2 regions of the Micromonospora marincola genome follow, and region 2 is predicted to be linked to the other one. Evidence: riboswitches for the same ligand, from Rfam matches in the RefSeq annotation. Region 2 holds a riboswitch; the other holds the start of a gene.

Region 1 (4,409 bases), on a different contig from region 2:
TGCGCGGCCGGGTAGTAGTTGATGTCGATCACCCGGTCGAGGAAGACCACCGCCGTGCGTACCGTGGCCCGCAGCCGCTCCCAGTCGACGCCCTCGGCGGTGACGTGCGCGCCGAGGTTTACCGAGCCGAGGTTGCACACCGCCGTCTCGGCGTCGTCGTTGACCTCCAGGATCTCGGTGCACAGGTTGGACAGGTGGATCACGTTCCCCGGCTCGCCGGTCTGGTTGGACATCCGGTTCGCGGCGTCCTTGAACGTCATCCAGCCGTTGCCGGTCTGCGCGAGCGTGCGCATCATCCGCCCGTACAGGTCCCGGGCCTTCACCGTGCGAACCGCCTTCTTCTCCGCCGCCCGGTACGCGGCGTCGAACGCCTCCCCGTACAGGTCGGGCAGCTCCGGCGCGTCGGACGGGTCGATGAGCGACCAGTCGCCGTCGGCCTCGACCCGGCGCATGAACTCGTCCGGGATCCAGTTGGCCAGGTTGAGGTTGTGCGTACGCCGGGACTCCTCGCCGGTGTTGTCCCGCAGTTCCAGGAACTCCTCCACGTCCGGGTGCCACGGTTCCAGGTAGACGCAGGCCGCGCCCTTGCGCCGGCCGCCCTGGTTGACCGCCGCGACCCCGGCGTCGAGCGTCTTGAGGAACGGCACGATGCCGTTCGACCGTCCGTTCGTGCCCCGGATCAGGGCGCCCCGGCCGCGTACCCGGGACCAGGCGATGCCGATGCCGCCGGAGAACTTCGACAGCTTCGCGACCTGGTGGTAGCGCTCGTAGATCGAGTCCAGCTCGTCGCGCGGCGAGTCCACCAGGAAGCACGACGACATCTGGGTGTGCCGGGTGCCGGAGTTGAACAGCGTGGGGGAGCTGGGCAGGTACGCCAGGCTGGACATCAGCCGGTAGAGGCCGACCGCCTCGGCGGGCGTGTGGGACAGGCCACAGGCCACCCGCAGCAGCCAGTACTGCGGCGTCTCCACCACCAGCCGCGACTCCGGGTGCCGCAGCAGGTAGCGGTCCGCCACCGTACGCAGTCCGAAGTATTCGAAGCGCAGGTCACCGGAGGGGTCCACGGCGTCGTCAAGTTCGCCGGCGTGGCGGGCCACGAACGCGGCGGTGTCGTCGCCGACCAGCCCGAGGCCGTGCCCGTACCTGATCGACTGGCTGAAGCTCGCCACCTGCTGCCCGCGGACCTCCTCGTGCACGTACGCGGCCAGCAGCCGGGCGGCGAGCTTCGAGTACTGCGGCTCCTCGCCGATCAGCTCCGCCGCGGTCTGGATCGACAACCGGTCCAGCTCGGCGGTGCTCGCCCCGTCGTAGAGCCCGCTTATCGTCCTGGTGGCCACCCGCAACGGGTCCACCTCGTCCAGGTCGGCGACCCAGCGTTCGACCGCCCGCACGATCCGGTTGACATCGACCGGCTCGGTGTCGCCGTCCCGCTTGCGGACCCGCATCGCCAGCCGGCGCTGCTCCGGGGGGCTCTCCCGCACGACCGTCATGACCTCTCCTCGCTGTCACTCCGATGGCCTCGGACGGCGGGAGAACGCCAACGGGCGCGGCGCGACGGCCGGCCCGGCTGCTGGCGTCGGTCGTCCCACGCGACCTTCGACCGCCGCGCGCGGCAGCGCACGGCGTGCTGGCAGGTCTTCGGACTCGCGGGCCGGACCGGGGTTCGGTCGCCTACTGGCCGTCGCTTCCCAGGCCGGTGGCCCAGTGCTGATGACGGCGGTCGTTCCCACTCACCGCTGCGGGGCAGTCCCGGACTCGCACCGGGTTCCCTCTTGCCTCGACCACACCCGAAGGCGCGGCCGAACCAGCTACGCGACCACCATATATGGCGGTAGCCGTCTTCACGCAACACCACATGTCGCCCCCGGCGTGTCGGCTGCCTCTCACCCCCCGCATTGGGCGATCATGAAGTTGTCGGCGACAATCCGGACACAGGCCGCCGTCAACCTCATGATCGATGGAGCCGGCGTCGGGCGCGTGTCGGACGTGGATCGGCATCGGCGGATGGCGTTCGGGGGACGCACCGGCGATACTCGGCCGCATGGCGAATCTGGGGCGTCGCTGGGCTTGGGTCGCGGTCCTGCTTGTCGGTGTGGGGCTGTTCCTGCTGGTGCTGGAAACTCTGATCGGCACCCGGAACATCAATTTCGTGCCCGCGCTGATCGTGCTCGGCGCCGCCATCGCGCCGGCCACGTTCCTGACCTTCGCCGAGGGCCGCTCGGGGCGCTGGCGGGTTCCCGGCTCGGTCGTCGGCGTCGCCGCGTTCCTCGGTGGAGTGATCGGCGTGGTCGCCGCCGGCTGGCTGGAGTACGACACCCTGCACCGGCTCGGCGTGCTGCCGATGGTGTTCGTCGGCCTGATCGAGGAGACGGCGAAGCTGATCGTGCCGGCCGGCATCCTGCTGCTGTGGCGGCGGCACCGGACGCCGGCCGACGGGCTGGTGATCGGGGTGGCCTCCGGCGCCGGCTTCGCCGCCCTGGAGACGATGGGATACGCGTTCACCGCGCTCGTCGGGTCGCAGGGCAACCTCGGCGCCGTCGAGCAGACGCTGCTGGTCCGCGGCCTCACCGCGCCGGCCGCGCACCTGTCCTGGACCGGCCTGACCGCGGGCGCGCTGTTCGCCCTCGCCGCCGCGCCAGGTGGTCGCCGGCTGGCCGCGTTCCTGCTGACCTTCGCCGCCGCGGTCGCGCTGCACACCTGCTGGGACACGGTCGGCACGCAGGCCGCCTACCTGTTCATCGGCGGCGTGTCGCTGGGCTGGCTGCTGCTGCGCCTGCACCTCGACCGCGAAGGCCCGAAGGAAGGGGCCCCGCTTAACGCCTCCGGTATAGGCGGGGCCCCCGCTTAACACCCCGGCGCGGGTCAACCGCCGGCCGGTGCGGGCGAGACCGGGACGGCCGGGCGGCGGCGACGCCGGCGCCACCCGACCACCGCGTCGACCACGAGGAAGCCGAGCAGCGTGCCACCGAACCAGGGCAGCGCCCAGCCGAGCGCCAGCACGACCGGCACGCCGGCCAGCAGCGCCCACCACGGCAGCCCGCGTACCGCCCCGCGGGCCGGCGGCGCGCCGAGCGGCGCCCGACGGTCGGCGCGGGTGGGGCGGCGCTGCCACCACATCCGGTAACCCCAGACGACGACGCAGAGCAGGCCGAGCGCGAGCGCGGCGAGCAGGATCTGGTTCACCGGCCCGAACAGCCGGCCCATGTGCGCCTGGATGCCGAGCTTGCTGAGCTTCGCCAGCGCCGGCCAGTCGGCGAAGTCGCTGCGCGCGGTCACCGTCCCGGTGGCCGGATCGACCGCGACCCGGTCGTACCCGACCGGCCACCTGTCGTCGGTCTGGGCGACCGTCCACGCGGCGCCGGCCTCGCCGGGCGGGGTGATCGCGACCGGGCCGGACAGGCCGGCGGCGCGGGCGCCGCCGAGCACCAGGTCGTAGGTCGCCGGGTCCGTCGCCGTGGCGGTGGCCGACCCGCCGTGCTGGTGCTCGCCGCCGCCGCTGGCCGGCGGCGCGCCGGCCAGCGCGGTGGAGATCTCCGGGGTGCCGGCCCGCAGCGCGTCCAGCCCGGCGCCGAAGTTCGCCCCGGCGTAGCGGGACCAGGTCAGGCCGGTGGCGGAGAGGAAGAGCAGGCCGACGGCGAGCCACACGCCTGTGGTGGCGTGCCAGCCCCGGGTGCGGCGCACGCCCCGAGCGGCGGACAGGTCGGGCACGAGCAGGTGCCGGGCCCGGGTCCGGCCCGCCGCGCGCCGGCGCCACCACAGCACCACGCCGCCGAGCGCCAGCACCCACAGCCAGCTCGCCGCGATCTCCGAGTAGTGCCGCCCGACCGCGCCCAGGTGCAGGTTGCGGTGCAGGTCGTCGAGCCACGTCGTGGCCGGCGTCGAGCCGAACCAGGTGGTCAACCGGCCGGACACCCGAGCGGTGTACGGGTCGACGTAGACGGTGTGCTGCCGGTCGCCGAGGTCGTCCCGGGCGAAGACCACGCGTGTGGTCCGGTCGCCGTCGCCGGGCTGCACTTCGGTGAGCGTGCCGTCGGGGTGCGCGGCGCGGGCGGCGGCGATCTGCTCGGCGAGCGGCCGGGGCTGCCCGCCGACGGTCGAGACGGTGAGCTTGTCGCCGTAGAGCGCGTCGTCGAGCTGCGGGGTGAGCGTGTAGGCCAGCCCGGTGAGCGCGGCGACCAGCAGGAACGGCGCGACCAGGACGCCGGCGTAGAAGTGCAGGCGGGTCAGCAGCGCCACCGCCGCGGATCGGCGCGCCGGCCGGACGGGACCGGCCGGGCTGGTGGGGGAGTCCGGCGGGCGGTCGCCGGGCAGTTCGGTCACGGACATCAGGGCAACTCCGATCGGGAAAAGGGAATTGGGGTACGGGCCGGCCCGCTGCCCGTCGAGCCGTGCCGTGGTGCGCGCCTGCG
Region 2 (4,409 bases):
CGCCCAGCGCGGCGACGACGCCCGACCGGGCGCCGTAGCCTGTGGCGTTGGCCAGCACGAACATCATGTCCGGACCGGGGGTGACCATGAGGACGGCGATCGCGGCGAGGTAGCCGGCGAGGGTCGCCACGGACAGTCCGAGCATCGCTCAGCCCTCCCCGGCGCCGTCGAGCAACGCCCGCCGTAGCGACAGCCGGTGCTCCCGCCGGATCCGCGCCTCCCGGTAGCGCCGCCGGTCACCGTCGGTCTCCGGCAACAGCGGCGGAACGGCGCGGGGGTCGCCGTGGTCGTCGACGGCCACCATCACCAGGTGCGCCGTCGCCACGTCGACCGGCGGCACCGCCCGGTCCCACCGGTCCGCGCTGACCTTCACCGCCACCTCCATCGAGCTGCGGCCGGCCCAGGTGATCCGGGCGTCGACGTGGACCACGTCGCCCACCCGGACCGCGCGCAGGAACGCGGTCTCGTCGATGGCGGCGGTGACCGCCGGGCCATCGGAGTGGCGCGCGGCGACCACCCCGGCGACCGAGTCGATCAGGTTGAGGATCCGGCCGCCGTGCACCGTACCCATCAGGTTGGTGTGGTGCTGGTCCATGATCTGCGACAGGGTCAGGTGCGACGCCGACGGTGGTCGGCCGGCGAGCGTGATGGTGTCGGGCACTGTGCGGGTCCGTCCTCGATGCAGCGGACCGCCGACCGGAGGGCGCGCGTCGAGGACACGCCGACGGATCGCGTACGACGTGTCACCCGCCCGGCCCACCCGCGAGGTCGACGGCAGCGCGCACCGGTGGTGCGCGCGGCGCGGGCAGGTCTTCGGACTCGCGGGCATGACCGGTCTCGGTCACCTACTTGCCGTCGCTTCCCAGGCCGGTGGCCCAGTGCTTCGTTGACGGCGGTCGTTCCCACTCACCGCTGCGGGGCAGTCCCGGACTTCCACCGGGTTCCCTCTTACGACACCCGGCCGTCGCCGACCGGATGAACCAGCGCTGCCGCCATCGTAGCCAGTCGTCCGAACGCGGCCCGTGTGGCAGGTCGGGGCGGGTGACGCCAGTCTCGTCGCGTCCTGATCGGTGCCGTCGAGGTGTCCCGCGACTCGGACACGCCGCCCACCCTCCGCACCGTCGGCGTACGATCATGCGCGGTGCTGGTTCGCCTTCCCGCCTCGGCGGGTGGGCGTCGTAAGAGGGAACCCGGTGCGAGACCGGGACTGCCCCGCAGCGGTGAGTGGGAACGACCGCCGTCATCGAAGCACTGGACCGCAGGGTCCGGGAAGCGACGGCCAGTAGGCGACCTCGTGTCATGCCCGCGAGTCCGAAGACCTGCCAGCGCCGCGTGCACCGTCCGGTGCGCGCCGTCGGCGGCCTCTCGGGAGGGCCAGGGCGGAAAGCCGGTACGCCCGTCGTATCCGCTTCTCCCTCCCGAGAGGTCGCCAGGCACCTCGAGGGAAGGACCACCCGTGACAACCTCATTCGGCCAGAGCACCGTGCTCGGCTACCCGCGCATCGGCGCGCGCCGCGAGCTGAAGAAGGCGGTCGAGGCATACTGGGCCGGCACGCTCGACGCCGCCGGCCTGCACGAGACCGCCGCCGAGCTACGGGCGCAGGTGTGGCGGACGCTGCGCGACGCCCGCCTGGACGCGATCCCGTCGAACACCTTCTCCTACTACGACCAGATGCTCGACACCGCCGTCGCCCTCGGCGCCGTTCCCCACCGGTTCGCCCGCCTCGGTCTCGACGAACTCGACACCTACTTCGCGATGGCCCGCGGCGTCGACGCCGAACCGGCGCTGGAGCTGACCAAGTGGTTCGACACCAACTACCACTACCTGGTACCGGAGATCGACCCCGACACCCGCTTCGCCGCCCACCCCGCCAAGGCGCTGAGCGAGTACGCCGAGGCCCGCGCCCTCGGCATCACCACCCGCCCGGTGCTGATCGGCCCGGCCACGTTCCTGCTGCTGGCCAAGGGTGCCGACCCGTTCGCCCGGCTCGACGACCTGGTCGACACCTACGCCGGCATCCTCACCGCGCTCGCCGGGGCGGGTGTGCCGTGGGTGCAGCTCGACGAGCCCGCCTACGTCGCCGACCGCACCGCGGCCGAGATCGACGGTCTCCACCGCGCCTACCGGCGCCTCGGTGACCTGCCGAACCGGCCGCGGATCTTCGTCGCCACCTACTTCGGTGACCTCGCCGACGCCCTCCCGGCGCTGCTCGACACCCCGGTCGACGCCGTCGGGGTCGACCTCGTCGCCGGTCCGGGGAACCTCGAACGGCTGACCGGTGCCGGCCCCCTGGGCGGGAAGACGATCGTCGCCGGCCTCGTCGACGGCCGCAACATCTGGCGTACCGATCTGCGGGCCGCCGTCGCCGCCGGAGCCACCGTCGCCGCGCTGGCCGACCACGTCGCGGTGTCCACGTCCTGCTCCCTGCTGCACGTCCCGGTCGACCTGAGCGCGGAGACCCGCCTGGACCCTCGGCTGTCCGAACGGCTCGCGTTCGCCCGGCAGAAGCTCGACGAAGTCGTCCTGCTCGGGCGCGCATTGCGCGACGGCACCACCGCCGTGCCGGCACCACTGCCGGCCACACCGGCGTCCTGGCGGCGCGACGAGATCCGCGGACGCCTCGCCGCGCTGCGCCCCGAGCACCGGCGGCGCGGCGACTACTCCGACCGGGCCGCCCGCCAGCAGCGCCGCCTCGGCCTGCCCGCGCTGCCCACCACCACGATCGGCTCCTTCCCTCAGACCCCCGAGCTGCGCGCGGCACGCGCCGCCCACCGGGCCGGCACCCTCGACGACGCCGGCTACACCGCGCGGATACGCGCCGAGGTCGCCCACGTCATCCGCCTGCAGGAGAGCCTGGGCCTGGACGTCCTCGTGCACGGCGAGCCGGAACGCAACGACATGGTCCAGTACTTCGCCGAGCAGCTCGACGGGTTCGCCGCCACCGACCACGGCTGGGTGCAGTCCTACGGCACCCGCTGCGTACGCCCACCCGTCATCCACGGCGACGTCGCCCGCCGGGCGCCGATGACCGTCGCCTGGTCCACCTACGCCCAATCCCTGACCAGCAAACCGGTCAAGGGCATGCTCACCGGCCCGGTCACCATCCTCGCCTGGTCCTTCGTCCGCGACGACCAGCCGCTCGCCGACACCGCCGACCAGGTCGCCCTCGCCCTGCGCGACGAGTGCCGCGACCTGGAGACCGCCGGCATCCGCGTCATCCAGGTCGACGAACCCGCACTGCGGGAAACCCTGCCGCTACGCCGCGCCCACCAGCAGACCTACCTGGACTGGGCGGCCGGTGCGTTCCGGCTGGCCATCAGCGGCGTCGCCGACGACACGCAGATCCACACCCACCTGTGCTACTCCGAGTTCGGGGAGGTCATCGCCGCCATCGACGCCCTCGACGCCGACGTCACCAGCATCGAGGCGTCCCGCTCCAAGATGGAGATCCTCGACGACCTCGCCACCATCGGCTACCACCGAGGCATCGGACCCGGCGTCTGGGACATCCACTCTCCCCGCGTACCGCCGCACGACGAGGTCGTCGACGCGCTGCGCCGCGCCGTCGCCGCGGTCCCCGCCCAGCGGCTCTGGGTCAACCCCGACTGCGGCCTGAAGACCCGCGGCTACCCCGAGGTCGAAGCGTCCCTGCGGCACCTCGTCGCGGCGGCGGCCGAGGTACGGCAGGGCTGACGTCGTCGCCGGGTGGCCACCCGACAGCGGTCACCCGGCCCGGCCGGCGGGCGGCGTCCGGGCTCACCGCGATCCCCGTGCCCTGCCCGCACGTCCCCACGAAGCCGCGGGAACCACGATCGGGTGGCCGTCCCGACTACCGGCATGTCGGATGAGCGCCGTGCCGCGACACGGGGAAGGGCCACGCGTGGAGGTTCAGGTGAGGGGCGAAGCCCGCCACGACGCGACGGCCGGACGGGCGGGCACGCGAAGGATCTGCGGGCCACCCACCGGACACCGCGCGCCGAGGCCGGTCGAGTGAGCGCCGCCGCGGTGACATTCCGGGCCGTCACCTGCCGGTACGGCCGCAGGACCGCAGTGGACGCGGTCGATCTGGCCGTCGGCCCGGGTGAGCACGTGGCGTTGACAGGCGCCAACGGCTCCGGCAAGACGACCCTGCTGCGCGCGGCGCTCGGCCTGCACCCCCTGGCCGGCGGCGGCATCGGTGTAGACGGGTTTGCGGCGCGGCGCGGCGCGGAGTGGGCTCGACGCCGGCGGGAGGTGGCCTGGGTGCCGCAGCGCCTCACCGCGGGCCGCTTCCCGCTGCTGGTCGACGAGCTGCTCGACAGCGGCGGCGGGCCCGGGGCCGCGCGGGCCCGCCGCCGCTGACCTCGGTGTCGCGGGCTTGGGCCGCCGCCCGCTGCACAGCCTCTCCGGAGGGCAGTTGCAACGGGTG

The links. A riboswitch is a leader RNA that binds a small molecule or an ion and turns the genes downstream of it on or off. The one in region 2 is predicted to bind cobalamin.
Region 1: linked by a shared signal. The riboswitch ahead of SM450_RS23460 (ribonucleoside-diphosphate reductase subunit alpha) and the one ahead of metE (5-methyltetrahydropteroyltriglutamate--homocysteine S-methyltransferase) in region 2 are both predicted to bind cobalamin.

Annotation. Positions count from the first base shown of each region.
Region 1 is NZ_JAXCFT010000013.1:88,821-93,229, forward strand. It holds gene SM450_RS23460 (ribonucleoside-diphosphate reductase subunit alpha) at 1-1,490, opposite strand, end outside; cobalamin riboswitch at 1,613-1,824, opposite strand; gene SM450_RS23465 (PrsW family intramembrane metalloprotease) at 2,042-2,848, shown strand; gene SM450_RS23470 (PepSY-associated TM helix domain-containing protein) at 2,863-4,326, opposite strand.
Region 2 is NZ_JAXCFT010000008.1:159,808-164,216, reverse strand. It holds gene SM450_RS19120 (LysE family translocator) at 1-145, opposite strand, end outside; gene SM450_RS19115 (acyl-CoA thioesterase) at 149-661, opposite strand; cobalamin riboswitch at 788-1,000, opposite strand; cobalamin riboswitch at 1,129-1,341, shown strand; gene metE (5-methyltetrahydropteroyltriglutamate--homocysteine S-methyltransferase) at 1,457-3,694, shown strand; gene SM450_RS19105 (ATP-binding cassette domain-containing protein) at 3,992-4,342, shown strand.